Regions from separate parts of the Nocardioides imazamoxiresistens genome, predicted to be linked through region 3. Evidence: riboswitches for the same ligand, from Rfam matches in the RefSeq annotation. Region 3 holds a riboswitch; each other region holds the start of a gene.
The links. A riboswitch is a leader RNA that binds a small molecule or an ion and turns the genes downstream of it on or off. The one in region 3 is predicted to bind cobalamin.
Positions count from the first base shown of each region.

Region 1: linked by a shared signal. The riboswitch ahead of RDV89_RS17975 (ABC transporter substrate-binding protein) and the one ahead of RDV89_RS20250 (precorrin-8X methylmutase) in region 3 are both predicted to bind cobalamin.
Region 2: linked by a shared signal. The riboswitch ahead of RDV89_RS17835 (ribonucleoside-diphosphate reductase subunit alpha) and the one ahead of RDV89_RS20250 (precorrin-8X methylmutase) in region 3 are both predicted to bind cobalamin.

Region 1 is NZ_JAVYII010000009.1:91,058-100,344, reverse strand. It holds gene RDV89_RS17985 (ABC transporter permease subunit) at 1-1,084, opposite strand, end outside; gene RDV89_RS17980 (ABC transporter ATP-binding protein) at 1,081-2,550, opposite strand; gene RDV89_RS17975 (ABC transporter substrate-binding protein) at 2,628-4,145, opposite strand; cobalamin riboswitch at 4,304-4,500, opposite strand; gene aztA (zinc ABC transporter ATP-binding protein AztA) at 4,510-5,181, opposite strand; gene aztB (zinc ABC transporter permease AztB) at 5,239-6,171, shown strand; gene RDV89_RS17960 (ABC transporter) at 6,229-7,458, shown strand; gene aztC (zinc ABC transporter substrate-binding protein AztC) at 7,460-8,401, shown strand; gene aztD (zinc metallochaperone AztD) at 8,398-9,287, shown strand, end outside.
Region 2 is NZ_JAVYII010000009.1:62,490-71,776, forward strand. It holds gene RDV89_RS17820 (FecCD family ABC transporter permease) at 1-923, opposite strand, end outside; gene RDV89_RS17825 (class I SAM-dependent methyltransferase) at 938-1,732, opposite strand; gene RDV89_RS17830 (ABC transporter substrate-binding protein) at 1,729-2,796, opposite strand; cobalamin riboswitch at 2,854-3,025, opposite strand; cobalamin riboswitch at 3,137-3,343, shown strand; gene RDV89_RS17835 (ribonucleoside-diphosphate reductase subunit alpha) at 3,499-6,069, shown strand; gene RDV89_RS17840 (ribonucleotide-diphosphate reductase subunit beta) at 6,093-7,067, shown strand; gene RDV89_RS17845 (variant leucine-rich repeat-containing protein) at 7,078-7,512, shown strand; gene RDV89_RS17850 (superoxide dismutase) at 7,908-8,528, shown strand; gene RDV89_RS17855 (hypothetical protein) at 8,525-8,791, shown strand; gene RDV89_RS17860 (hypothetical protein) at 9,048-9,287, shown strand, end outside.
Region 3 is NZ_JAVYII010000006.1:123,638-132,924, forward strand. It holds gene RDV89_RS14355 (alpha/beta hydrolase) at 1-688, shown strand, start outside; gene RDV89_RS14360 (NUDIX hydrolase) at 699-1,094, shown strand; gene cbiE (precorrin-6y C5,15-methyltransferase (decarboxylating) subunit CbiE) at 1,091-2,329, shown strand; gene RDV89_RS14370 (cobalt-precorrin-4/precorrin-4 C(11)-methyltransferase) at 2,326-3,093, shown strand; gene RDV89_RS14375 (TetR/AcrR family transcriptional regulator) at 3,077-3,676, opposite strand; gene RDV89_RS14380 (organic hydroperoxide resistance protein) at 3,779-4,210, shown strand; gene RDV89_RS14385 (precorrin-2 C(20)-methyltransferase) at 4,435-6,015, opposite strand; gene RDV89_RS20250 (precorrin-8X methylmutase) at 6,012-7,553, opposite strand; cobalamin riboswitch at 7,609-7,797, opposite strand; gene bluB (5,6-dimethylbenzimidazole synthase) at 7,792-8,457, opposite strand; cobalamin riboswitch at 8,473-8,662, shown strand; gene RDV89_RS14400 (ABC transporter substrate-binding protein) at 8,725-9,287, shown strand, end outside.

The sequences.
Region 1 (9,287 bases), on a different contig from region 3:
GCGGGTGGGCGGGGCCGGGGGAGGCCAGGCGCGCGGAGAGGTCGGAGGTACGCCCGTCGCGCGGCAGGCCCGAGACCACCACGAGGGCCAGCGTCCCGGCGGCCGCCAGCAGCACTCGCGGTGCGCCCCGACCCCCGGTCGTCGTGGCGGCCAGGTCGTCCCGGTCGCGGGCCCCGCCCAGCAGCAGCCGGTGCAGGAGGACCGCCACCCCGGCCCCGACCAGGCCCAGCCCGACGACCGCGAGCAGGCAGGCCTGCAGCACGGGCACGTCCTGGGTGAGGGCCGCCCGCACGGCGGTGGTGCCGACCCCGGGCACGGTGAAGACCTTCTCGACGGCCACGGCCGTGCCGAGCATCCCGATCCACACCACGGTGACCTGCCCGGCCCCGCGGGCGACGGCCCGACGTGCGAGCGCCGCGCCGATCGAGCGGGGCGCGACGCCGTTCGCCCGCCACGTCGTCACCCACTGCTCGGTCAGGGTCTGGTCGACGACCCCGGCGAGCAGCCGGGTCAGCAGTCCCGCCGCCGGGACCCCGAGGGCCAGGGCGGGCAGCACGACGCTGCTCCAGCCGTCCCACCCGGTGGGCGGCAGCAGCCGCAGGTGCACCGCGACGCCGACGACGAGGAGGCTGCCCACGATCACCTCCGGCAGCGCCGCCACGCCGACCGCGGCGATGCCGAGCGCGGGGCGTACCGGCTCGCCCGTGCGGGCCGCGCGCCGCACCGGCAGCGCCAGGGCCAGCGCGCACAGGACCAGGGCCACCAGCAGCGCCGCGGCGGCCAGCGTGGCGGAGGCGGCGACGGCCGGGGCGACCAGGTCGAGGACGGGCCGCCCGCTCACCCAGCTCTCGCCGAGGTCGCCGCGCAGCGCCGCCCCGAGCCACCGCAGCGCACCGGTGACCGGGTCGGGTGCGAGGTCCAGCTGCTCCTGCAGCGCGGCCACGGCCTCGGGGTCGCGGCCGCGGGCCCGGAAGCGCACCCGCAGCACCGTCTCGGCGGGGTCCTCGCCACGGAGCCAGGGGAGCGCGGCCACCACCAGCACGAGGCCGAGCACGGTCGCCGCCACCCGGGCCAGGGCGCTCACGGCGCGACCCCGGCGACCCCGGCGACCCGGGCCGACGCGGCCAGCATTGCGGCGAGATCGGGCGAGGGACCGGGGTCGGCCGCCCTGTCGGCCGCGGGGTCCAGCAGCACGGCGGCCGGCCCGTCGTCGACGACCACGCCGTTCGCGAGCACCACGACGCGTCGGGCCACGTGGCGCGCCGTGCGCAGGTCGTGGGTGGTCAGCACGAGCGTGGTGCCGCGGTCGTCGGCGTACGCCCGCAGCCCCGCGGCCAGCGCGGCGCGCAGCGGCACGTCGAGGGCGCTCAGCATCTCGTCGCCGAGGAGGACGCGGGGGTCGGCGGCCAGCGCCCGGGCGATCGCCACGCGCTGGCGCTGCCCGCCGGAGAGCGTGCCGGGGAGCCGGTCGGACCAGGCCGGGTCCAGGTGGGCGACATCGTTCAGCTCGGCGGTCGTGGGGGCGTCGGGCGCGAGCCGGCGGGCCTCGTCGAGGAGCTGCCCGACGGTGCGCCACGGCGTCAGCGAGCCGCCCGCGTCCTGGGGCACCGACTGCAGGAGGGGTGGGGAGACGCGGCGCCCGCGCGCGCGGGCCGCGAGGTCGCGGCCGCCGACCACGACCCGTCCCGCGACGGGCTGCTCGCGGCCCTCGGCCAGGCGCACGAGCGTCGACTTGCCCGCCCCGGAGGCGCCCAGCACGACCGTGTGCTCGCCGGGCCGCACCGCGACGGTGACGTCGCTGACGCCGGCGGGCGCGCGTCCCGGCCGGGGCCAGGTGCGGGTCACGCCGTCCCAGCGCAGCAGCCCGTCGACCCCGGCGCTCGCGGTCGCCGCGCCGACCCGGCCGACCCGGCCGGCCCGGCCGACCCGGCCGGCCCGGCCGACCCGGCCGGCCCGGCCGACCCGGTCCGGCGCGGCCGGAGAAGCGGGCGCGGGGACCACGAGACCGTCGTGCAGGTGCACGACGCGGTCGCACAGGCCGGCGGCCACGTCGGGGTCGTGCGTCACCAGCAGCAGCCCGGCCCCCCGGCGCTCGAGCGCGCGACGCACGGCGTCGACCACGGTCGCGGCCGTGACGGGGTCGAGGGCCGAGGTCGGCTCGTCGGCGACGAGGAGGTCCGGGCCGGCGAGCAGCGCCAGCGCCAGGGCCGCGCGCTGGCGCTGGCCGCCCGAGAGCAGGGTCGGGTGCCGGTCGGCCGTGGCGGCGTCCAGACCGAGCTCGTCGAGGACCTCGGCCACGGCGGCGCGGACGGCGGTGCGACCGCGGTGGGAGCGTCGTGCGGCCAGCGCGAGCTGGCGCCCGACCCGCACGTTGGGGTCGAGCGCGGTCGCGGACTCCTGGGCGAGCAGGCCCGAGCGCCCGGCCACCGTGACGGTGCCGCTGAGCCGCAGCCCGGCCGGCGCCGGGAGGCAGGCGAGCCGGGCGGTGAGGCTCTTGCCGGCCCCGGACGGACCCACCAGAGCGACCCGCTCGCCCGGAGCGACCTCCAGGTCGAGCGGGCCGAGCAGGCGGGTGCCGTCGGGGGTGGCGAGCCGGACGTCGCTCCAGCGCGCCAGCGCCTGCGTCCTCAGCGCTGCACGCTCGTGGTGTGCGTGACGACGGCGCGCTCGAACGGGTCGGCCGCGAGGTCGGTGACGCCCTCGAAGCCGAACTGGGTGGCGTCGTGCACGAGCGGCACCGCCCAGACGTCGGCGAGCACCTGCTGCTCGACCGCGACGGCGGCGGCCGCGCGCTCGTCGGGGTCGGCGAGGGTCTGGGCCGCCGCGAGCTCGGCGTCGAGGTCGGGGTCGCAGGAGCGGCTGAGGTTGTAGGTGCCCCCGCAGGAGAAGTCGGCCTGCAGGTAGCCGACCGGGTCGGCCGTGTCCTGGCCGTACGAGCGGCTCATGACGACGAGGTCGTAGGCGCCGTCGAGGTAGTCGGCCTCCATCTCGTCGTAGGGCCGGGCGACGACCTCGACCTCGAAGCCGGTGGCGCGCAGGGCGTCGGCGATCGCGGTGGCCATCTCGGGCAGCTCCGGTCGGTCGGTGAACGTGGCCAGCCGCAGCGGCCCGGCCTCCGCCACCGCGGCGGCGTCGGGGTACGCGGGCTCGTCCCGGTCCTGCGCCCACGCGGAGACCGCGGCGTTGAACAGCCCGCCGGCCGGCTCGGCACGCCCGGCGTAGATGGTGCCCGCGAGGTCGAGCTCGGCCACGGCCGCGCGCACCAGCTCGCGCTGGCCCGGGTCGGCGAGCACGGGGGAGGTCTGCGTGAGGTGCAGGCTGACGGTGCGTGGCAGCGGCACCGCCAGCAGCTGGTCGTCGTCGATCTGGTCGAGCTGCGCGGCGGGCAGCGCCTGCGCGAGGTCGACCTGCCCGGAGCGGAACGACTGCAGCCGTGCGCCCGCGTCGCCGACGAAGGTGACGTCGACACCGTCGAGCGCGGGCGTGCCCGCCCAGTAGTCCGGGTTCGCCTCGAGCGTCATGCTCGTGGACAGGTCGGTGTCGGTGATCTCGTACGGCCCGGTCCCGGTGCCCACCGGCGTCGGCCGGGCCGGGTCGGCGTACGCGTCGGGCGCGAGCACCACGAGCTCGGGCGAGGTCAGGCGCTGCACCAGGACCGGGTCGGGCTCCGCGGTCGCGACGAGCACGGCGCCGTCGCCGTCGGCCCGGGCGTCGATCGTGCCGCCCGCCAGCGCGCGGGGAGCGGGCTCGGCCGCGGCGGCCGCGTCGAGCGCGGCCACGACGGTCTCGACGGTCATCGGCGTGCCGTCGTGGAAGACGACGTCGTCGCGCAGCTCGAAGCGCCAGGTGGTCGGGTCGACCTGCTCCCAGCGGGTCGCCAGCGACGGCTCCGGCAGGCCGGCCGGGTCGAGCCGGACGAGGGTCTCGGTGGCGCCGGCGGCATAGGCGGTGGTGGCGTCGTCGGAGTACGGCGACAGCGCGGTGGTCGGTGTGAACGCGTACGCGAAGCGCAGCCGCGCCTCGTCGGATGCGTCGGTGGAGCCGGAGCCGCCGGGGGAGCAGGCGGTCAGGGCGGCCACGGCCACGAGCGCCAGGGCGCCGGCCGCGGTGGGGCGGGGGGAGCGGCGGGGGGTGCGGTGCGTCATCAGAGTCTCTTCCTCGGACAGCTGGTGAAGGCCGTCGCCACGAGGAGGAACGCGCACCCGGACCGCCACGGCGCACGCGCGCGTACCGCTGGTCCGACGTGTCGTGGAGCCCGCCCTCGAGGCATCCGACCACCCGCGAGCACGGCGCTGCGCGGGGTGCTGGCAGGTCTTCGGACTCGCGGGCGTACGCACCGGCTCGGGGGCCGGCGTGTCCCTACTGGCCGTCGCTTCCCAGGGCCTGTGGTCCCAGTGCTTCATGACGGCGGTCGTTCCCGCTCACCGCTGCGGGGCAGTCCCGGTCTCGCACCGGGTTCCCTCTTGCCTCGCCGCCGACCGGGTGCCGGGGCGAACCAGCGGCGCCACCCTAGCGCGTGGCCACCCGGCCGTCCTCGAGGTGCAGCACGCGGTCGGCCTCCGCGAGCACGACCGGGTCGTGCGACACGCAGACCACCGCGACCCCGCGCCCGGCCTCGTCGCGCACGGCGACCCGTATGGCGTCACCGCTGGCCCGGTCGAGCCCCGTCGTCGGTTCGTCCAGCAGCAGCAGGTCCGCGCCGCGCGCGAGGCCCTGGGCCAGCAGGGCCCGCTGCCGCTGACCGCCGGACAGGGAGGCGTACGGCTTGCGGGCGAGGTCCGCGACCCCCATCCGGCCCAGCGCCTCCTCCACGGCCGCGCGGGCCGTCGCGTCGAGGCGACGCCAGGGCCCGAGGCGGCCCCAGGCGCCGAGGGTCACGACGTCGCGCACCGTGATCGGCAGGCTGTCGGGCACGGCGGCCCGCTGGGGCACGAAGGCGGTCGCGGCGCCGGTGGAACGGGTGCCACCGGTCGGTACGCGGGTGCCCGCCAGCACCTCGAGGAGCGTCGACTTGCCCGCGCCGTTGGGCCCGGCGACCGCCAGCACCTCGCCCGCCCGGACGTCGACGTCGACGCCGCACAGGGCCGGGCGGAGGCCGAAGACGACGTGCACGTCGCGCAGTCGCGCGACGGTCGGCGCGACGTCGGGTGTGCGGGGGGAGGCGGCGGGGGCGTCGATCACCGGAGCACCGTAACTCAGTTTGATAATCATTCCCATTTCCGTCTAGCGTCCTCCGCCGTGACCTTCCTCCACGACGCGCTCCTCGAGCCGTTCTCGCTCGAGCTGCTCCAGCGCGCCCTGCTCGGCGGCAGCCTCGTCGCCGTCCTGTGCGGCGTCGTCGGCACCTGGGTGGTCGTGCGCGGCATGGCCTTCCTGGGGGAGGCGCTGGCGCACGGGATGCTCCCGGGCGTCGCGCTCGCCACCGTCCTCGGCTGGCCGGCGATGCTGGGCGGGGCGGTCAGCGCCGTCGCGATGAGCCTGGGCATCGGCGTCCTGCAGCGGCGCGGCCGGCTGTCCTACGACACCAGCATCGGCCTGCTGTTCGTCGCGATGCTCGCCCTCGGCGTCATCATCGTGTCGCACTCCGGCAGCTTCGCCACCGACGCGACCGCCATCCTCTTCGGCGACATCCTGGCGATCGCGCCGCTCGACCTCGTGCTCCTCGCCGGCGCCGCCGCCCTCGGGCTGCTCGTCGCCGCGCTGGCCCACCGCTCGCTCGTCGCGCTGGCCGTCGACCCGCGGATCGCGTCCGTGCTGGGCCTGGCGCCCCGCGTGGCCCAGGCGGCCCTGGTCGGCCTCGTCACGCTCGCCGTCGTCGCCTCCTACCAGGCCGTCGGCTCGCTGCTGGTCGTCGGTCTGCTGCTCGCGCCGGCCGTCGCGGCCCAGCACTGGACCGCGCGGATCCCCACGCGGATGGCCCTCGCCGCGGCGCTGGGCGTGCTGGCCGTCCTCGTCGGGCTGCTCGTCTCGTGGCACGCGGCGACCGCCGCCGGCGCGTCCGTGGCGGGCTCGGCCATCGCCATCGCGTGCGTCTCGTGGCTCCTGCGCTCGGCCCTCGACGGCATCCGCTCGTGGCGCCGACCCCACGAGCACCGGGGCGTGGTGCCGCCGAGCGCGACGACGCCCGAGCCGGTCGCCGCCACCGCCGAGCGGGCCGGCTCGCCGGCCTGAGCCGTCCTTCTCCCCGCCCCTCTTCCGCCCGCCCCCGACCGCACCGAAAGGACCTCCGTGCGCTCCCGCATCCCCAGCCTGGCCGTCGTCAGCGTCCTCGCCCTCACGCTGGCCGCCTGCTCCTCCGAGCCCGAGGAGGCGCAGGACGCCGCCGCCTCGGACGCCTCGGACACGGGCGGCGACGGCCACGGCGCCGTCGCCGGCGCCGCCGAGGTCTCCGAGCCGCAGCTCGGGCTGACCACCATCGCGCCGTCGGGCGCGGTCAGCCACCTCGACCTGCTCGACGAGAGCGTCACCGACCTCGGCGAGATCGGCGCGCCGACCGCGATGACCACCGACGGGCGCTACCTCTTCGCGCAGACCGACGCCGGTGTCGAGATCGTCGACAGCGGCCGGTGGACCTGGGACCACGTGGACCACTTCCACTACTACCGCGCCGACCCGCAGCTGCTGGGCGCCGTCGAGGGCGGCGGCACGGCCACGGTCGCGACCACGAACCTCTCCACGACCGGCGGCACCGGCCTGTTCTTCCCGGAATCCGGCGAGGCGGTGCTCCTCGACACCGAGCAGCTGTCGAAGGGCGAGATCGACGAGCGGTTCCGCCTCGACGTCGGCGCGCACGCCGGGCTGGTCGTGCCCGTCGGGTCCTTCGCGCTGGTCACGACCGGTGACGGCGAGGTGGATGCGTACACCTCCGACGGCGAGCCGACCGGCCTCACCGAGGCGTGCGTGGACCCGGCCGGCACGATCACCACCCGCGTCGGCGCGGTCCTCGGCTGCGCCGACGGCGCGCTCCTGGCCCACGTGCAGGACGAGGAGCTGGTCGTCGAGCGGGTCCCGTACCCCGACGGCACCACCGCGCCCGCGGCGAGCGACCTCGACAACCGCGAGGGCCGCCCCACCGTCGCGGCCCTGGCCGGGGAGGAGGGCATCTGGCTGCTCGACACCCGCGAGCGCTCGTGGACGCTGCTGCCCGCCCCCGAGCCGCTGGTGTCGGTGACGGCCGTCGACGACGCCGAGCAGCACCTGCTCGCGCTCACCGCGGACGGGCGCGTGCTCGTGATGGACGGCGAGGACGGTGCGGTGCTCGCCGAGACCGACCCGCTGGTCGCCACGTCGGTCGCCGGGGGCCGCGCGCCGGCGCTGCTGGCGGACCAGCAGCGGGCGTACCTGAGCGGGCCCGTCGAGCGGCGCCTGTTCGAGATCGACTTCGCCGACGGCGCCCGCGTCGCCCGCACCTTCGAGACCTTCGACGAGCCGGCGTTCACCGCCGAGACGGGACGCTGACGTGCGCCGCCCTGCCACTACCCGAGCCATCACCCGAGCCACCACCCTCGCTGCCGCGGCGCTCGTCGCCGCCGGCTCGCTGAGCGCCTGCGCGGTCGGCGGCTCCGACGACGGCCCCCTCGTCGTCGTCTCGACCAACATCCTGGGCGACGTCGTCGAGAACCTGGTCGGCGACGAGGTCGAGGTGATGACGCTGATGAAGCCGGACGCCGACCCGCACTCGTTCGAGATCTCGGCGCAGGAGGCGGCCCGGCTGCGCTCGGCCGACCTGGTGGTCTCGAACGGCCTCGGTCTGGAGGAGGGGCTGCAGCAGCACCTCGACGCCGCGGCCGACGAGGACGTGCCGACCTTCGTGGCGGGCGACGTGATCGAGGTCCTCGAGTACGCCGAGGGCGACGCGGCCGGCACCCCCGACTCCCACTTCTGGACCGACCCCGCCCGCGTCCTCGACGTCGTCGACGCGCTCGCCCCGGTGCTCGCGGACCTCGACGGCGTCGACGCCGGCGTGGTCGAGGAGCAGGCCGCCGACTACCGCGCCGAGGTGGAGCAGGTCGACGCCGAGATGACGGAGTCCTTCGCGTCCATCCCCGCCGAGCGTCGCGCCCTGGTCACCAACCACCACGTCTTCGGCTACCTCGCCGATCGCTTCGACTTCGAGGTCGTCGGCGCCGTGATCCCCGGCGGCACGACCCTGGCGGCGCCGTCCGCCTCCGACCTCGCCGACCTCGTCGGTGCCGTCGAGGAGACCGGCGTGCCCACCATCTTCGCCGAGTCGTCCTCGCCCGACCGGCTCGTCCAGGCGCTCGCCAGCGAGGCCGACGTCCACGTCGACGTCGTCGAGCTGTTCACCGAGTCGCTCACGGCACCCGACGGCGGTGCCCCCGACTACCTCACCATGATGCGCGTCAACACCGAGCGCATCACCGACGGCCTGTCCGCATGAGGGCCACCACCACCCACCAGAAGGAAGAGACCTTGCGCCACTCCCACCCCCTCCGCCTCAGCGTCACGGCGATCGCGCTCGGTGCGCTCACGACGCTGGCGGCCTGCTCCTCCGGCGAGGCCGACGAGAACGCCACGGACGTCGCCACGAGCGGCTCCACGAGCTCGCCGGCGTCGCCCGGCCCGCGCCTCGCCGTCGCCTACGAAGGCGGCATCCTCGTGCTCGACGGCGAGACCCTCGAGGTCGTCGGCGACTTCGACTCCGAGGAGTTCACCCGCCTCAACGCCGCCGGCGACGACCGCCACGTCATGGTCACCACCAGCGAGGGCTTCCAGGTCCTCGACACCGGCGCCGGCACCGAGGAGGGCGCCGCGCTGACCGACCTCGTCTTCGAGGCCGACACCGCCGGTCACGTCGTGCGCCACGGCGGCAAGACGGTGCTGTACGCCGACGGGACCAGCGACTCGACCATCTTCGAGACCGCCGACCTGACCGACGCGGTCGCCGCCGGCGAGCTGCCGGAGACCGAGACGGTCGAGGGCGTCGAGGCCCACCACGGCGTCTCCGTCGTGCTCGAGGACGGCACCTTCCTCACCACCGTCGGCAACGCCGACGGCCGCTCCGGCATCGAGGTCCGCGACGCCGCGGGCGAGGTCGTCGCCCAGAGCGACGAGTGCCCCGGCGTGCACGGCGAGGGCACCGCGCAGGGCGAGGCCGTCGTCTTCGGCTGCGAGGACGGCGCGCTCGTCTACCAGGACGGCGAGATCACCAAGCTCGACGCCCCGGACGAGCCCTACGGCCGCATGGGCAACGCCTACGTCAGCGAGACCAGCCCGCTCGTCGTCGGCGACTACAAGAACGACCCGGACGCCGAGGGCTACCTGCT
Region 2 (9,287 bases), on a different contig from region 3:
GCGGTCGCCGGGAGCAGCCGTCGATGGCCCGGGCCGACGACGGCGCGGGCTGCGTGGGGCAGGACGAGCCCCACGAACCCGATGGCTCCCGCCGCGGCGACCACGGCCGCGGTCATGGCGGCCGTCAGCAGGAGCAGAGCGAGCCGCGAGCGGACGACCGCCACCCCCAGCGAAGCCGCCGCTTCCTCCCCGAAGGTGAAGGCGTCCATCACGCGCGCCCCCGCCCAGCACAGTGCCGTTGCGAGGCTCACGACAGCTCCGACGAAGACGACGTCGTCCCATCGAGCGCCGCCGAGGGAGCCGAGCAACCAGAACAGCACGCCCCTGGTCTTCTCCGGATCAGCCGAGGTGAGGACGACGAAGGAGGTCAGGGCCGCAAACAGCTGCGTCCCTGCCACACCGGCCAGGATCAGGCGGTCTGGCGAACCCCCGGCGGCGTAGCCGAGCATCGCCACGAGACCGAACGCGACGACGGCACCGACGAACGCGCCTCCGGACAACCCCACCGAGCCGGCGCCGAGACCGAGGACGACGACGAGCACGGCGCCCGTGGAGGCTCCCGACGAGATGCCCAGCACGTAGGGATCCGCGAGGGCGTTGCGCAGCAGCGACTGCAGCACGACCCCGGACACCCCGAGACCGGCGCCGCAGGCGGCGGCGAGCAGGCTGCGTGGCAGTCGCAGCTCCCACACGATGCCCTCACGGATCCGCGACAGTCCCGCGTCGGCTCCGCCCAGCCGGTCACGAACGACGGCGACCACCTCGCCGACGGCCAGATCGGCGGGCCCGATCGTGATGGCCACGGCCACCGAGACCAGCAGCAGCGCCGGGCCCGCCGACCAGAACAGGAGCTCGCGCGCGGTGACCGCGCGCCCGGGACCGGGCCGGCGCCCCGACCCGATCCCTGCTCCTGGCTGCGGCACGTCGACCCCTGCGCTCAGGCGACGCCGTAGACGACGAAGTCGTCGAACAGCTGCCACAACGTGCCGGACTCCTCGAAACCCGCCTGGGCGAGCGTCGCGAGCCGGAAGTCGACCGCCGTCGAGGCCGACGGAGCGCGGCCCGCGAAGCGCCGGTGTCGCTCCTCCACCAGGTCCTTCATGCCCGGAAGCTGCTCGAGCGCCGCCCACCATGCGTCCCACGCCTCGGCGCCTTCTTCGAAGGCCGCCGCCTGGGTGCGCTCGTCGTGCAACGCCGCCCATCGTCGGAGGTGCGGCGTGCGGGAGTCGTAGCGGAGGTGGTCCCCGTCGAGCAGGAGACCGCCGGTCGGCAGTGCCGTGTGCGCCGTGCCGTAGGCCCGCACCAGCTCGTCCGGTGAGAGCCAGTGCAGAGCAGTGGTCGAGACGACCGCGTGCGGACGACCCCCGAGACGAGCGGAGGCCGCCTCGACCCATGCGTCGTCGGCGACATCGGCGTCGAGCAGAGCGACCCGGTCTCCGTACGTCGCCGTGCCGGCGTGGGCCACGGCCAGGAGCGCCGGGTCGAGATCGATGCCCACCACGCGTGCTCGCGGGAAACGATCGAGCACCCGGACGGTCAACGAGCCCGGGCCGCAGGCGAGGTCGACCACGCGGAACCCGGAGCCGGTCGAGGCCTCCACCTGCAGGGCGAGGGCGTCGAGCATCGCCGCGAAGCGCTGCTCCCGAGCGGCGATGTAGGCGGCCTGTTGATCGTCCCAGCGCCGCAGGAGCCCGCGCAGGTCCGAGCGGTCGTGCAGCTCGGCCGGGTTCACTCGACCAGGCCCAGGTCGCGCAGGCCCTGCGCCAGCTGCTCGATGCCCGTCACGTTGCGGATTGAGGGGTCCATGGTGGTGCCGTCCAGAACGATGTAACGCTGCTCCTGCACCGCCGTCAGCCGACTCGCGACGGGGTCCGACTCGAGGAACTCGATCTTCTCCGCCGCGCTGTCGCCGTCACCCCCACGGCCCAGGTCGGCCAGCACCAGCACGGTGGGGTCGCGCTCGAGGACGCTCTCCCAACCGATCTCGGGCCAGTACTGCTCGGCGTCCTCGAAGGCGTTCGTCGCACCCACGGCCCGCGTCATCAGGCCGGGCGCCCCGCAGCAGCCGGCCATGTAGGGCGCTGGAGTGGCGGCGTACCACCAGGCCATGGTCACGTTCTCCGCGCCCAGGTCCACGGTCGCCTCCTCGGCACGGGCGCTCAGCTCGGAGACCAGCTCGTCTCCCCGCTCCCGGACGCCGAAGAGGGTCGCGACCTCCTCGATCTCGGCCCACTGGTCCTCGAGGGTCAGCGCGCGGGTCTGCTCGGCCTCCTGACCACTGCACTCGCTCGGCGACTGGTACGTCGGCACGCCGAGCTCCTCGAAGCGGTCCCGACCGGCGATACCCTCGTCGGTGAAGGTGTAGTCGAACGTGGTGTAGACGAGATCGGGCTCGACGTCGAGGACCGTCTCGAACGACGGGAACTCGGTGTCGAAGGCCTCGACGCCCTCTCGCTCCTCCTCGAGCTCCGGGAGGACGTCGTCGTCGCTCATCGCGTACGACGCGATGCGGTCACCGAGCCCGAGGGCCAGGAGCAGCTCGACGGCGGGTTGGTTGACGGCGACCGCGCGCTCGACGGGCGCCTCGACACGGACCTCGCGGTCGCAGTTCACGACGACGACGGGGGCCTCGTACGGCTCCGCATCGCCGGCGTCGGAGCCGCCGGTGTCCGAGCTGCAGCCGGCGAGGCCGCCGGCGACGAGGAACGTGACGGCGAGGACGCGCAGGCACTGGGTCGTCTGCCGGCGAGCCGGTGACGGCGCCAGGAGGGCGCGTGGGGACAGGGAACGAGTCATGAACGACCTTCTCGACCGCAGACCCGGATCGCGGGGCCCGACGATGATCGCGCGACACGGACGGCCACGGAACCAGCAGGTCTTCGGACTCGGGTTCCACCGAACGGGACGCCTTCCCGGATCACTCCAGTGGCCTCGTGCCCCGCCGTCACCCACACCGCTGCGCGTCAGCTCCGGACTCACACCGGATTCCCTGGCCCTCTCGGGCTTGACTGGCGCGAGCATGCTAGCGGTTCGCGACGACCGGCGACAGTCGCTCCCGTTGCCGTCGACGGAGGACCCGCTCCCACTTGGCGTGAACCACAAGATGTGGGACTTACATCGGCGTCATTCACCGTATATGGTGCCGCTTGCAGCTGGTTCGACCCGTCCTCCAGGCGGGTCGTCGCAAGAGGGAATCCGGTGGGAGACCGGAACTGCCCCGCAGCGGTGAGTGGGAACGACCTCCGTCACACAGCACTGGGCCCGACGGGCCTGGGAAGCGACGGACAGTAGGCCGAGCGCGACGCCCACGAGTCCGAAGACCTGCCAGTGCCTCGCCCCCGAGGGGCGAGGGTCCGCGACCCCGAGGGAGGGTCGGAGGATCGAGACCGGCAGGTCGGGTGGCATCTGGCCGCCCTGCCTGCCGACGGTTCCGACCTCCCGTGCCTCCCCTCTCGCGGACGCTCCCCGACGTCCGTACACGAGGGTGGGAGACGCCACATGGCAACACATCACGACGAGAGCACCGGCAGGTCCACCGAGATCACGGTGGTCAAGAGGGACGGCACCCGCGCCGCCTACGACGGGTACGAGATCGCGCGCTCCATCGAGGAGGCCGCAGCGGGTCTCGACCACGAGGTCGCCCGCGCGACCCAGCTGCGCTCGGAGCTCGAGATCACGCTCTTCGACGGCATCACCAGCGAGCAGCTGGACGAGGCGGTCGTGCAGGTCGCGCTGCAGAACGTGAAGGACGACCCGGCCTACGACACGATCGCCTCGCGACTGCTCGTCAAGAGCCTCTACAAGGCGATCTTCGGCGAGGGCGTGACCCGCGACGAGGTGCGCGCGTTCGGCGGCGAGGCGTTCGTGGCCTTCGTGGTCCGCGGCGTGGAGCTGGACCTGCTCGACGCACGACTCGGCCGGCTGTTCGACCTCGAACGCCTCGGCGCGGCGCTCGACCCGGATCGCGACGACCTGCTGCGCTACGTCGGGGTGCAGACGATGCGCACCCGCTACATGATCGTGGCGCCCGACGGACGTCCGCTGGAGATGCCCCAGTTCTTCTGGATGCGGGTGGCCATGGGCCTGTCGTTGAACGAGGACGATCCGACCGCCGCGGCGATCCGCTTCTACGACAAGATGTCGCGCCTCGAGTACCTCGCGGCCGGCTCGACGCTGGTGAACGCGGGCACCTCCTACAGCCAGCTCTCCAACTGCTTCGTGATGCAGATGGAGGACGAGATCGAGCACATCGCCAAGTCGGTGCGCGACGTCATGTGGCTCACCAAGGGCACCGGCGGGATCGGGCTGTCGGTCACCAAGCTCCGCGCCGAGGGATCCCACATCCGGTCCAACAACACCACGTCGACCGGCCCGATCCCCTTCATGCACACGATCGACTCGACGCTGCGGGCGGTCAGCCGCGGCGGCAAGAAGTTCGGCGCGCTGTGCTTCTACATGGAGAACTGGCACCTCGACTTCCCGGCGTTCCTCGACCTGCGGCAGAACTCCGGGGACCCGTACCGCCGCACGCGGACCGCCAACACCGCGGTGTGGATCAGCGACGACTTCATGAAGCGCGTGGACGCCGACCTGCCGTGGTACCTGTTCGATCCCGCCGACGTGCCCGACCTCTCCGAGCTCACCGGCAGCGCGTTCTCGCGGCGTTACGCCGAGTACGCCGCCCTGGCCGAGGCCGGCGAGCTGCGCCACAGGAAGGTCGGTGCCCGCGAGCAGTTCAAGTCCATCCTGACCTCGCTGCAGTCGACCTCGCACCCGTGGCTGACCTGGAAGGACACCATCAACACCCGTGCCCTCAACCAGAACACCGGCACGATCCACCTCTCCAACCTCTGCACGGAGATCTGCCTGCCCCAGGACCGGGACAACGTGTCCGTGTGCAACCTGGCCTCGATCAACCTGGCCCGGCACGTCGACGGTCGCCGTCAGGCGGCGCGCGTGGACTGGGAGCGGCTGGCCGAGTCGGTGCGCCTGGCCGTGCGTCAGCTCGACAACCTCATCGACATCACGATCAGCTCGGTGCCGGAGTCGGAGCGCTCCAACGAGCTCAACCGTGCTCTCGGCCTGGGCGTCATGGGCTTCACCGACGTCGTGGAGCGCTTCGGGCACAGCTACGCCTCCCCCGCTGCGTACGAGCTCATCGACCAGCTGATGGAGTTCGTGTCCTGGCACGCGATCGACGCCTCGGCCGACCTCGCGCGCGAGCGGGGTGCGTACACCCACTTCGAGGGTTCGCGCTGGAGCCAGGGCCTCGTGCCGATCGACTCCCTCGACCTGCTCGAGCGCGACCGGGGCGTGCGGGTCGAGGTCGACCGCACCAGCCGCCTGGACTGGGACTCGCTGCGCGCCAAGGTCGCCGGCGGGATCCGCAACTCGACGCTCCTGGCGATCGCACCGACCGCATCCATCGGCCTCGTCGCCGGCACCACGCCGGGCCTCGACCCGCAGTTCAGCCAGATCTTCAGCCGCGCCACGAGCTCCGGCAAGTTCCTCGAGGTCAACCGCAACCTGGTCGAGGACCTGCGCGCCGCCGGTCTGTGGGAGACGCTGCGCGAGGACCTCCTGCGCCACCAGGGCGACCTTTCCGCCGTCGCGGCCGAGCGGGAGGGGCTCGTGCCCGCCGAGCTGGTCGAGATCTACCAGACCTCGTTCCAGCTGCCCGGTCGCGCCTACCTCGAGGTGGCCGCGCGGGCGCAGAAGTGGATCGACCAGGCGATCAGCCGCAACATCTACCTCGCTGACCGCAGCGTCGCGACGATGGCCGACCTGTACTCGCTGGCCTGGCGGATGGGTGTCAAGACGACCTACTACCTGCACATGATGCCGCGCCACACCGCCGAGCAGAGCACCGTCAAGGTCAACAAGGCGGAGGCCCGCACCCCCGCCACCACCGGCGCTCGCCGGGGCTTCGGAGCCGTCACCGCCTCGACCGTCCCCGCCGCGCCGGCGCCGCCGGTCGTGCCCGCCGACGTCCAGGAGCTCGAGGTGGTGGACGACGCGGCCTGTCCGGTCGACCCGCAGGAGCGACTGCAGTGCGAGTCGTGCCAGTGAGCGCCGCACGGGGCCGCCGCGGCATCCTCGGCACCGGCATCGAGGAAGGTCTGCTGCTCAAGCCGGTCACCTACCCCTGGGCCATGGAGCTGTACGACCAGGCCGTCGCGAACACCTGGTTCCCCAACGAGGTGCAGCTCGGCGAGGACCTCGCCGACTTCGAGCGGATGAGCGACGACGAGCGACGGGCGCTCACCTTCCTGATGAGCTACTTCAACCCCAGCGAGCTGCTGGTCAACAAGGCGCTGGCCTTCGGCGTCTACCCCTACGTCAACGCCGCCGAGTGTCACCTCTACCTCGCCAAGCAGATGTGGGAGGAGGCCAACCACTGCATGAGCTTCGAGTACGTCCTCGAGACCTTCCCGATCGACCGCGAGGCCGCGTACGCCTCGCACGTCACCGTCCCCTCGATGGCGGCCAAGGAGGAGTTCGAGGTCAGGTTCATCAAGCGCATGACCGAACAGACCCTCGACATCTCCACCGTCGAGGGCAAGCAGGACTTCGTGCGCAACCTCGTCGCGTACAACGTCATCCTCGAGGGGATCTGGTTCTACTCCGGGTTCATGGTGGCCCTGAGCTTCCGGCAGCGGAACCTGCTGCGGAACTTCGGGTCGCTGATCGACTGGATCGTGCGCGACGAGTCGCTGCACCTGAAGTTCGGCATCAACCTGATCCTGACCGTGCTCGAGGAGAACCCGGAGATCGCGACGGAGGAGTTCGCGGCCGAGATCAAGCAGATGGTGCTGGACGCGGTCGAGATGGAGGAGGCCTACAACCGCGACCTGCTCCCGAACGGGATCCTCGGGCTCAACGCGGACTACATCAACACCTACGTCCGCTACCTCGCCGACCGACGTCTCGACGAGCTCGGCTTCGGGACCCACTACGGCGTCGCGAACCCGGCGAAGTGGATGGCCACCGCCAACGACACGTTGCAGCTGGTCAACTTCTTCGAGTCCATCAACACCTCCTACGAGGTCAACGCCCGGCAGGGCTGAGGAGCGACGGATGTCCTGCATCGGCTTCCTCAGCCCGGAGCACCGGGCCGCTCTCGCCGCATCCCGCGGCGGGAGCGGCCCCCCGCTCTCGTCCTTTGCGTCACCCCCGGCGACCGGGTCGAAGGTACGGCGGGTCCAGCTGCTCGCCGCGCACCGCGACCGGGCCATCCGCGAGAGCGCCGCGCTGTCGTGCCACGCACCCGTTGACGTGCTCGAGAGGCTGACGGGCGACGCAGCCGTCTCCGTGCGTGCCTGCGTCGCCCGGAACCCGCGCGCCCCCGAGTGGGTGCTGCGTGTGCTCGCGGATGATGAGGACCCACGCGTACGCGGCTGGGTCGCGGCGAACCCCGCCTGCCACCCCGCCCTGCGCGCCGAGCTCGCGGAGGACGAGGACGCCGAGGTGGGCGCCGTCGTGGGGTGGGCCGACCGGTGGGTCGGGCGATGAGCCGCGACCCGGTGGACGTACCGCAGCAGCGACGGTGGTCGGGCCCCCGTCGGATAGTGCGTCGGCAGGCCCGCATCGAGACGTTCCTGCACGCGCTCGCGGGTCGCCGGAGGGATCGTGGACGACGAGGTGAGGCCGGGTAGCCGCCGCGTCAGCGGTGGCTCGTCCTGTCGAGCGCCCTCACGAGCACCCGTCGCAGGCGGGCCAGCCGGCGCTCCGCCCACCTCCGGCGGCGCTCGATCCGCCTGCTCACGTAGACCATCAGCCGCTCCTCCGCGCTCGCTCGTCGACCTCGCCAGCATGACCTTGCTGCAAATACTTTGCAATAACGCTTTAATGGCAACAATCCGCACGGGTCGACCGGCCCGTCCCGCAGCGAGCGCCGAGGAGCGACCTTGTCCGACTACGTCCTGCCCGACCTCCCCTACGACTTCGCGGCGCTGGAGCCCTACATCTCGGGCGCGATCATGGAGTTGCACCACGACAAGCACCACGCGACCTACGTCAAGGGCGTCAACACGACGATCGAGCAGCTCGCGGAGGCGCGCGACACCGACACGTTCACCCACATCACGGGACTGGAGAAGTCGCTGTCGTTCCACCTCGGCGGTCACCTGAACCACTCGATCTTCTGGCCCAACATGTCCCCCGACGGCGGCGACAAGCCCACCGGCGAGCTCGCCCAGGCCATCGACGAGTTCTTCGGCAGCTTCGACAAGTTCCGGGCCCAGTTCCAGGCGAACGCGCTCGGCATCCAGGGCTCCGGCTGGTCCATCCTGGCGTGGGACACCCTGGGCCGGAAGCTGCACATCGTGCAGCTCTACGACCAGCAGGCGAACCTCCCGGGCTGCCTCGTGCCGCTGCTGATGCTCGACATGTGGGAGCACGCCTACTACCTCGACTACAAGAACGACAAGGCCACCTTCGTCGCGCAGTGGTGGAACATCGCCAACTGGGCCGACGTCCAAGCCCGCTTCGAACGCGCCCGCTCGCAGACGGCCGGGCTGATCGCGTGAGCGCCCGCCAGGCCGAGCTCGAGGGACTCCTCGGCTCGGCCCAGCAGGTCGCCGCCCTCGTCGCCGCCCGGGGACGCGGCGACGTCGAGGGCGCCCGTCAGCTCACCCGCCACCTCGTCACCGAGGGTGACCTCGCGGGTGGCGCCCTGCTCGTGGCCGAGCTGGCCCTCGGCCTGCTCGCCGAGGCCGGCGACGAGTCGCTCGACGCCGTCGTCGGTCGGCTCAACCTGGAGCTGATGGCGCTGCCGCGACGCAGCGACTGACCGGGGACGGGCGGGCTCCCACGCCTCCGGGTGCACAGCGTCGAGCACCTGCAGAGCGTCGTCGACGCCATCCGCCGCATCGGCCTGGCGGCCGGCACGACGACGCTCGTCTGATGTCGTCCTGGGGCCGCGTCACAGACCCGCGGCAGGGCTGACGGACGGCCCGCGCCGGCCGATCCGCCACACCGGCGCAGCCTTCGCGCAAGATCGCCGCAGGTCCGGGCCGCACCGGTCGCGGCGGACCTACCGTCCGCCCATGCCGCACGTCCCCCTGGGTGCCGCGCCCTGGGTCGATCGTCTCGCGTCGACCCCGGTGCGCCGGTCGTTCGTCGTCCTCGACGGGCACCTCGAGCCCGACGGGCACGCCGGGCACGCCCCCGGCTCCCCCGGCGTGCTGGGCACGATCGTGCGCGGGCGCAGGCGCCGCGCGCTGGACGCGTACCTCCTGCTGCTGGCGCTGTGGCCGTGGCTCGAGCAGCAGGAGCAACCGCTGACC
Region 3 (9,287 bases):
CCCCGACCTGCCCCTCTACGGCCGCACCGTCGAGCCGCGCCCCGGCGCCGTCCGCTACGACGACTGGATCGACCTGCTCTGCGACCTGGTGCGGGAGGAGAAGCGCACCGACCCGCGTCCGCTGGTCCTGCTGGGCGCGAGCATGGGCGGGATGCTGGCCTACGAGGTCGCCGCCCGCACCGGTCTCGTCGACCACGTCGTCGCGACCTGCCTGCTCGACACCGCCGACCCCGACGCCCGGGCCGCGGCCGCCCGCTTCGGCCCGATGGGTCGGTACGCCCCGTGGCTGCTCGCCGGGTGCGCCGGCCGCAGTCCGCTGGGCCACCTGCGGGTGCCCGTCGGCTGGGTCGCCGACCTGGGCCGGATGAGCCGCGAACCCGAGCTGTCGCGGCTGTGCGCCACGGACCCCCTCGGCGGGGCGACGCGGGTCCCGCTCGGGCTGCTGGCCAGCTGGTTCCGCCACGTGGCGCCCGCGCCGGAGGCGTACTCCGCCTGCCCCGTCACGCTCGCCCACCCCGCCGCCGACACCTGGACCCCGATCGAGCTGGGCGTGCGGTTCCTCGACCGCGTCACCGGGGCGCCGACGCGGCTGGTGCCGCTGGAGGGCTGCGGGCACTTCCCGGTCGAGCAACCCGGCCTCGACGTGCTCGTCGCGACCGTGCGCGAGGTCGTCGACGCGCTTCGCTAGCCTGCCCGTCGTGCCCCTCCACTTCGTCGTCGCCGCGGTGTGCCTGCAGGACGCCGACGGCCGCGTGCTGACCGTCCGCAAGCGCGGCACCGAGCGCTTCATGCTGCCCGGCGGCAAGATCGAGGCGGGCGAGACGCCCGAGCAGACCGCGGTGCGCGAGATCGCGGAGGAGATCGGCGTCGAGCTGCGCGACCTCGCCCTGCTGGGGGTCTTCGAGGGCGCGGCCGCGAACGAGCCGGGCGCCAGCCTGCACTCGACCGTCTTCACCGCGACCACCGACGGCGAGCCCGCCGCGGCCGCGGAGATCGCCGAGGTCCGCTGGGTCGACCCGGCCGCGCCGCCGGCGGGCCTGCCGCTCGCGCCGATGCTGGAGGAGAACGTGCTGCCCCTGCTGGTGCGCCCGTGATCACCGTCGTCGGCATCGGCGCCGACGGCTGGCCCGGGCTGCCCGAACGGCACCGCGCGACCGTCCGGGGCGCCGAGGTGCTGCTCGGCGGCGCCCGCCACCTCGCGCTCGTGCCCGACGCGGCCGGCCAGGAGCGGGTCGCGTGGCCCTCGCCGCTGCGGGCCGGACTGCCGGAGCTGCTGGAGCGGTACGCCGGCCGCGCGGTCGTCGCGCTCGCCTCCGGGGACCCGCTGCTCTCCGGGGTCGGCACCACGCTGGCCGAGGTCGCCGGTGCCGACGCCGTGCGGGTCGAGCCCGCGGTCTCCTCGGTCGCCCTGGCCGGCGCCCGGATGGGGTGGCCGACCGAGTCGCTCGTCGTCGTCAGCGCCGTGGCCCGCGACGTGCGCCGCGTGCTGCGCGAGCTCGCGCCCGGGCGCCGGGTGCTCGTGCTCTCCTCCGACGCCACCACCCCCGCCGACCTCGCCGCCCTGCTCGCCATGAGCGGCTGGGGCGCCAGCACGCTGACCGTGCTCGGCGACCTCGGCGCCGCCGACGAGTCCCGCGTCGAGGGCACCGCCGCCGCCTGGGCGGACGAGCCGCCGGCGTTCCCACGGCTCAACGTCGTGGCGCTCGATGCCCGCGCGGACGCCCCGGTGGTGGTGTCCTGGGCCGCCGGCCTGCCCGACGACGCGTTCGAGCACGACGGCCAGCTGACCAAGCGCGACGTGCGTGCCGCCGCCCTCGCCCGCCTGGCCCCCGCGCCCGGCGCGCTGCTGTGGGACGTCGGCGCCGGCGCCGGCAGCGTCGGCATCGAGTGGATGCGCGCCCATCCCGCCTGCCGCACGGTGGCGGTCGAGGTCGACGCCACCCGCGCGGCCCGGGTGCGCCGCAACGCCGGGCGACTGGGCGTACCGGACCTGCGGGTCGTCACCGGCGCCGCGCCCGCCGCCCTCGCCGCCCTCGGCGACCTCGAGCGCCCCGACGCGGTGTTCGTCGGCGGTGGCGCGACCCGCGACGGCGTCCTCGACGCCTGCCGGGCCGCGCTCGTCCCGGGCGGTCGGCTCGTCGTGCACGGCGTCACGATCGAGACCGAGGCGCTGCTGGCCGCCTGCCACGCCGAGCACGGGGGAGAGCTCGTGCGGCTCTCCGTCGAGACGGCCACGCCGATCGGCGGCTTCCGCGGGTTCACCCCCGCCCGCGCCGTGACCCAGTGGAGCTGGACCCGACCCGCGACGTCCTCCGAGGAGACCCCGTGACCGTGCACTTCGTCGGGGCCGGCCCCGGCGCGGCCGACCTCATCACCCTGCGCGCGGCGCGGATGCTCGCCGCCGCCGACGTGGTGCTCTACCCGGGCACGTACCTCGACGCCGAGGTGCTGGGCCACTGCCGCGCCGACGCCCGCCGCGTCGACACGCAGGACCTCGACCTCGACGCCATCACGGCCGAGCTCGTCGACTCCTCCCGGGCCCGCGCCGAGGTCGTGCGGCTGACCTCCGGCGACCCGTCGCTGTACTCCGCGCTCTTCGAGCAGACCCGGCGCCTCGACGCGGCGGGGGTGACGTGGGACGTCACGCCGGGGGTGCCGGCGTACGCCGCCGCTGCCGCCGTCGTGGGCCGCGAGCTCACGGTGCCGCTCGTCGCCCAGTCCGTCGTGCTGACCCGCACCCAGGCGCGCTCGACCGCGATGCCGGGCGGGGAGTCGCTCGAGGCGTTCGCGGCGACCGGGGCCACCCTGGTGCTGCACCTGGCGATCACCCGCACGCGGGAGCTGGCGGCCTCGCTGGCGCAGGCGTACGGCGCCGACTGCCCGGTCGCGGTCGTGCACCGCGCCTCGCAGCCCGAGGAGCTCGTGCTGCGCGGCACGCTCGGCGACGTCGCGGACGCGGTCGAGGCGGCCGGGCTGCGCCAGGCCGCCGTCATCCTCGTGGGTCGCGCCCTGGCCGGGCCGTCCGCGGCGGGCGCGGGGGAGTCGTACCTCTACGACTCCGAGCGCGACCGCTCGCTCAAGCGCCGGGCCTGAGGGCGGCCCGCACGACCGCCTCGCCCGCCGCGACCAGCGAGGCCGCGGCCTCGGTCGGTCGGCCGTCGAGGGTGCCGGCGACCATCGCGCCGTCGCGCAGCATCTGCAGCTCGTCCGCGGCCCGCTCCGCCCGACCGGCGCTCACACCGAGCTCGATCAGCAGGTCGGCCAGCTCGCCGCGCAGCCAGGCGCGGTGGGTCTGCACGACGCCGCGCACGGGGTGGGTGGGGTCGGCGTACTCCGCCGCGGCGTTGAGGAAGGCGCAGCCGCGGAACCCCTCGACGCAGCTCAGCGTGCCGATCCGCTCGGCGTAGGCGCGCAGCACCGCGGCGGGGTCGCCCGCGTGGGCGGCGCGCGACTCGGCCATCGCCGCGCGCTCCTCGGTGACGAACTCGCCGAGGTAGGCCACGACGAGGTCGTCCTTGGAGCGGAAGTGGCGGTAGAAGGTCATCTTCGAGACCTCGGCGTCCGCGATCAGCCGGTCGGCGCTGACCGCGCGGATGCCGTCGACGTAGAAGCGGCGCCGCGCGGCCGTCAGGATGCGGGAGCGCACCGGGCTCGTGCGCGTCGTGGTCGCCGTCATGGTGCTCCGCCTTCCTGGATACCGGGCTTGTGTTGGTCGTCGGGACCTGCCACTCTGATGTAGACGTACTAGTCACTCTACATCTCCCGGAAGGAGATCGCGATGCCCACCGAGATCAAGTACACGGCGTCCGCCACCGCGACCGGCGAGGGCCGCCAGGGCCACGCCCGCACCTCCGACGGCTCGCTCGAGGTCGACCTGATCCCGCCGAAGGAGCTCGGTGGTGCCGGCGGCGGCGTCGACCCGGAGAAGCTCTTCGCCGCGGGCTACGCGGCCTGCTTCCTCGGCGCGCTCAAGGCCGGCGCGAAGCAGCACGGCATCGAGCTGCAGGACGTGGCCGTGACCGCCGAGGTCGGCATCGGCCCCCGCGAGGACGTCGGCTTCGGCCTGGCCGTCAAGCTGATCGTCGAGTTCGGCGGCGGCGTCTCGCAGGCCGACGCGGAGCGCGCGGTCGAGGTCGGCCACACGATCTGCCCCTACACCCACGCCACGAAGGGCAACATCGACGTCACCACCGAGGTCGACGTCGCCTGACGCCCCCGGCGTACGCCCCACGCCCGCCCGGCCCCCTCGGCCGGGCGGGCGTCGGTGTGTCCGGGCCTCTGGATTACCCGGTTCACCGGGTAACGCTCGACCTAGACCCTGTGTGAACGGGGCAGAGGTCGAGCGAAACGGCACAGGGTCCGGCTGGCGGCGGGTCCGGGGCGCCCTCGCCCGGCCGCACCCACCAATCCGACCCGGCCGGCACGGGCCGGATCTCACCCCACGCTGCGCGGCGTCCAGACCCGTCCGTGGTCGACGCGGGTCGACGAGGCGCCGACGACGAGCAGGCACTTCATGTCCACCGTCGTCGGGTCGAGCGCCCCCAGGGTGGTCACGACGAGCGACTCCTCCGCCCGCCCGACGTCGCGGCCGACGACCACCACGGTCGCGGGGGAGCGCACCTCCAGCAGGACCTCGAGCGCGTCGCCCAGCTGGTCGGGCCGGCTGGCCGAACGGGGGTTGTAGAGCGCGAGCACGAGGTCGCCGTCGGCCACCGCCCGCAGCCGTCGTTCGACGACCTCCCACGGCTTGAGCCGGTCGCTCAGCGACATCACGGCGAAGTCGCCGCCGATCGGGGCGCCGGCGCGCGCGGCCACGGCCTGCACGGCCGAGACGCCCGGCACGACGCGCACGGGCACGTCGGCGTACGCCACGTCGTCGGCCGCCGCGGCGACCTGCGCCTCGAAGACCGCGGTCGCCATCCCGAACACGCCGGCGTCGCCGCCGGAGACCACGGCGACCCGCTCGCCGCGGCGCGCCAGGTCGAGCGCCAGCCGGCCCCGGTCCACCTCGACCGTGTTGCCGCTCGCGTGCCGCGTCAGGCCCTCGCGGTGCGGCACCCGCTTGACGTACGGGGCATACCCCACCACGTGGTCGACCGCCGCGAGCTCGGCGCTCGCCTCCGGCGTCAGCCACGCCTCCGGCCCGGGCCCCAGCCCCACGACGACGACCTCGGCGGGCGCGTCGACCACCGCCGCGGAGGCCGCCGAGGAGGCAGGTGCAGCCGGCGCCCCGGCGGCCTCTCGCCGCCCGAGTCCCTGCAGCGAGTCGCCGGCGACGACGATCAGCGAGAAGTACGGCACCGAGTCCGCGTCCACGTCGACGACGCGCAGGTGCCGCTCGGAGCTCATCGAGGCCCGCTCGACGTAGACGGCGTGCTCGAGGCGGCCCGCGGCGGCCAGCGCGCGGCGTACCGCCGGGAACCGACGCCCGAGCTTCATGATGATCGCGCCGTCGGTGTCGGCGAGGCGTCGCGCGAGCTCGGTCTCCGGCAGGGTGCCGGGCAGGATCGTCAGCACGTCGGTCTGGCGCACCAGCGGCGCCGCGATGGTCGCCGTCGCGGCCGCGAAGGCCGGCACGCCGGGCACGACCTCGGTGGTGAACCGCTCGGCGAGGGCGTCGTGCATGTACATGTACGACCCGTAGAACATCGGGTCGCCCTCGGAGAGCAGCACGACGTCGCGCCCGGCCTCCAGGTGCGCGGCCAGCCGCTGCGCCGACGCGAGGTAGAAGTCCGCCATCGCGCCCGCGTAGCCGCCCGGGTGGTCGGTGGTGCCCGTCGTGACGGGGTAGACCAGCTCCTCCTCGACGGCCCCGGCGGGGATCAGGTCGGCCGCGATCCGGCGCGCGTTGGACGTCTTGCCGCGCCCGGCGTGGTACGCCACCACGTCGGCCGCCGCGATCAGCCGGGCGCCCTTGCGGGTGATCAGCTCGGGGTCGCCGGGGCCGACGCCGACGCCGTAGAACCGGCCCGCGGTGGGCTCGGTGGGCTCGGCCGGCTCGGGCTGCGTGCTCACTCCGCCTCCTGCGCGATCGCGTTGAGCGCCGATGCCGTCATCGCCGAGCCGCCGCGGCGGCCGTGGACGGTGAGGTACGGGACGCCGTGCGCCTCGGCGTACTCCGCCAGCGCCTCCTTGGACTCCGCCGCCCCGACGAACCCGACCGGGCAGCCCACGATCGCGGCGGGCGGCGGGCAGCCGTCGGCGAGCAGCTCGAGCAGGTGGAACAGCGCGGTCGGCGCGTTGCCGATCGCGACCACCGCGCCGGCGACCCGGTCGGCCAGCAGCGAGAGCGCGGCCGCCGAGCGGGTGGTGCCCCAGGCGCGGGCGAGGTCGGCGACGCGGGGGTCGCGCAGCGCGCACAGCACCTCGTTGTCGGCGGGCAGCCGGGTGCGGGTGACGCCCGAGGCGACCATGTGGGCGTCGGTGATGATCGGCGCGCCGGCCCGCAGCGCGGCGCGGGCCGCCCCGACCAGGTCGGGCGAGACGACGACCTGCGGCGCGAGGTCGGTCTGCCCGGTGCCGTGCACCATCCGCACGACGACCTTCTCGGCGTCCGCGGGCACGTGGCGCAGGTCGGACTCGGCGCGGATCATCGCGAACGAGTCGACGTAGATGGCCTGCCCGTCGCCCTCGTAGGCGTAGCGCCGCGTCGGCGCCTGCAGCCCGCCGGTGGCCGCCGCGGGGACGACCGGCACGAGCAGCGAGCGCCACGGCGTCACGACGAGCGGCGCCTCGTCGGCCAGGCCGTCGAGCAGCTCGGTGGCCAGCGCCGCGCCGAGCACCCCGTCGGGCACGGGGACGTGGCGCAGGTCGGGGGCGTCGGGGCTCTCGCCGCGCACGAGGCCGTACGCCGGGGGCTCGGCCGCCGCGGGCACCCGCGGGTCGCGTGGCGCGGTCGGCAGGTCCAGCGGGGTGGTGAGCTCGTCGACGTGCCAGGGCGCCTCGGGGCCGTCGCCGCGGGCGACGACGAACGCGCGGGCCACCTCGAGCAGCGCGGGCACGGCCTCGGCGACCGGCACCGGCGGCTGCCAGTGCCCGTCGCCCCGGCGCAGCTGCACGGTCGCGTCGTCGAGCACGGTCAGCGCCACGTCGGCGGACCGGTCGAGGACGTCGCCGCGCCCGTCGTCGAGCACCATCAGGAAGCGGGCGGACAGGCCGGCCAACGCCGGGTCGGCGCACAACGCCCGGTCCAGCTCGCGGGCGGTGGGACGCAGGTCGAGGCGCCCGCCGGTGATCCCGGTCAGCGGCGAGACGAGCACGTTGCGGACCAGCTCGTGGCTGGGGGAGGGCAGCAGGCCGGTGTGCGCGATCGCGCCCGCCACGTCCTGGCGCAGCGCCCCGGTCCCGGTCAGCGGCAGGGCGCGCAGCTGCAGGTTGGCGCGGCGCGTCAGGTGCAGGTCGCCGTCGCCGTGGGCCGCCGCGACGCCCAGCAGCGCGCGTACCTCCCCGACGCTCACGGCGCCGCCGACCAGCCGCAGGCGCACCAGCCCGCCGTCCTCGGCGGGCCAGGGCCGGCTCACGCCGGGGCACAGGTCGGTGCGCGTGCGGGTCATGCGTCCTCGCTCGGTCCGGGGGCCCGTGCGCGGGGCCCCTGCTCGACCAGGTGGCGGCTGCCACCGGGTGCCAGCAGGTCTTCGGACTCGGGGTCGTCCGGGCCGGGGACCTTCCCGGGAGCGGGCTCCCAGTGGCGGCACGCGGACGTGCCCCGACCCGTCGCCCTCACCGCTGCGCGTCAGTCCCGGAGTCGCACCGGGTTCCCTGACCCCTCGGGGGTCGACTGGCGCACGGACCCTACCAACCGTCCTCGGTGACGAAGTCCGCGAGTGGGCGCGCACGGGTCCAGCCGTCGATCTCCAGGCTCGGGCGGTCGGGGAAGGCCGGCACCGGGCCGAGGCACAGCACGGCCACCGGCTCGGCCCCCGCGGGCATGCCGAGCAGCGCCGCGAGGTCGTCGGGCACGAACAGCGAGACCCAGCCCATGCCGAGGCCCTCGGCCCGCGCGGCGAGCCAGAGGTTCTGGATCGCGCAGGCCACGGAGGCCAGGTCCATGTGGGGCATCGTGCGGCGGCCGAACACGTGCGGCTCGCGGCCCTCGCGCAGCGCCACGACCAGCAGCTCGGCGCACTCGCGGATGCCCTCCACCTTGAGCCGCAGGAACTCCGCGGCGCGCTCGTCGAGGGCGGCCGCGGTCGCGTGACGCTCCGCGTCGACCAGGGCGTGCACCTGCTCGCGCAGGGCGGGGGAGACCACCCGCACGAAGCGCCACGGCTGCATCAGCCCGACGCTGGGCCCGGCGTGGGCGGCGGCGAGCAGCCGGGCCAGCACGTCCTCGTCGACGGTGGCTCCGGGCACGAAGCGGCGCATGTCGCGCCGCTCGCCGATGACGCGGTAGACGGCGGCCCGCACCTCGGCGGGGTACGCGTGGTGGTCGGGGTCCGCATCTCGAAGGGCGTTCACGGCGGGCGAGGTTACTGCTAGGTTCCCCCTGCCAGTCGTGCTCACCACGAGCCAGGGAACCCGGTGCGAATCCGGGACTGACGCGCAGCGGTGAGGGTGACGGGCGGGGCACGCACACGTGCAGCCACTGGGAGCGCAGCTCCTGGGAAGGCGCTCCGTCCGGTCGATCCCGAGTCCGAAGACCTGCTGGCCGCGCTCGTCCGCCACGGACGGTCGCGTCACACGTCCGCATGGCTCCGCGACCGAGCCACGACACGAAGGATGGCCATGTCCACCCGTGCTCGCCCCACCCTGCGTCCCGCCCTGCCCCTGACCGCCGCGCTCGCCTGCGGGGTCCTGCTCGCCGGTTGCGCGGGCGCCCCCGCCGCCGAGGACCGCGCCGCCGCGGGCGACCCCGACCTGTTCCCCGTCGAGGTCACCGCCTGCGGCTTCACCACCACCCTCGAGGCACCGCCCGAGGCCGCCGTCACCCTCAACCAGGGCGCCACCGAGGTCCTCCTGGCCCTCGGGCTCGAGGACCGGATGGCCGGCACGGCCTACCTCGACGACCAGGTCGCGGACGCCCACGCCGCGGCGTACGACGAGGTGCCCGTGCTCGCAGCGACCTACCCGAGCCGGGAGGAGCTGCTCGGCGCCTCGCCCGACTTCGTCTACGCCTCCTACGTCTCCGCGTTCGGCGACGAGGTGGCCGGCTCGCAGGACGAGCTCGCCGAGGGCGGCGTCGCGTCCTACCTCTCGCCGTTCGGCTGCCCCGACGCCTCCGACGTGGCCGCCACCAGCTGGGACTCGGTCTGGTCGGAGGTGGAGGCCGTCGGCGACGTCTTCGGCGT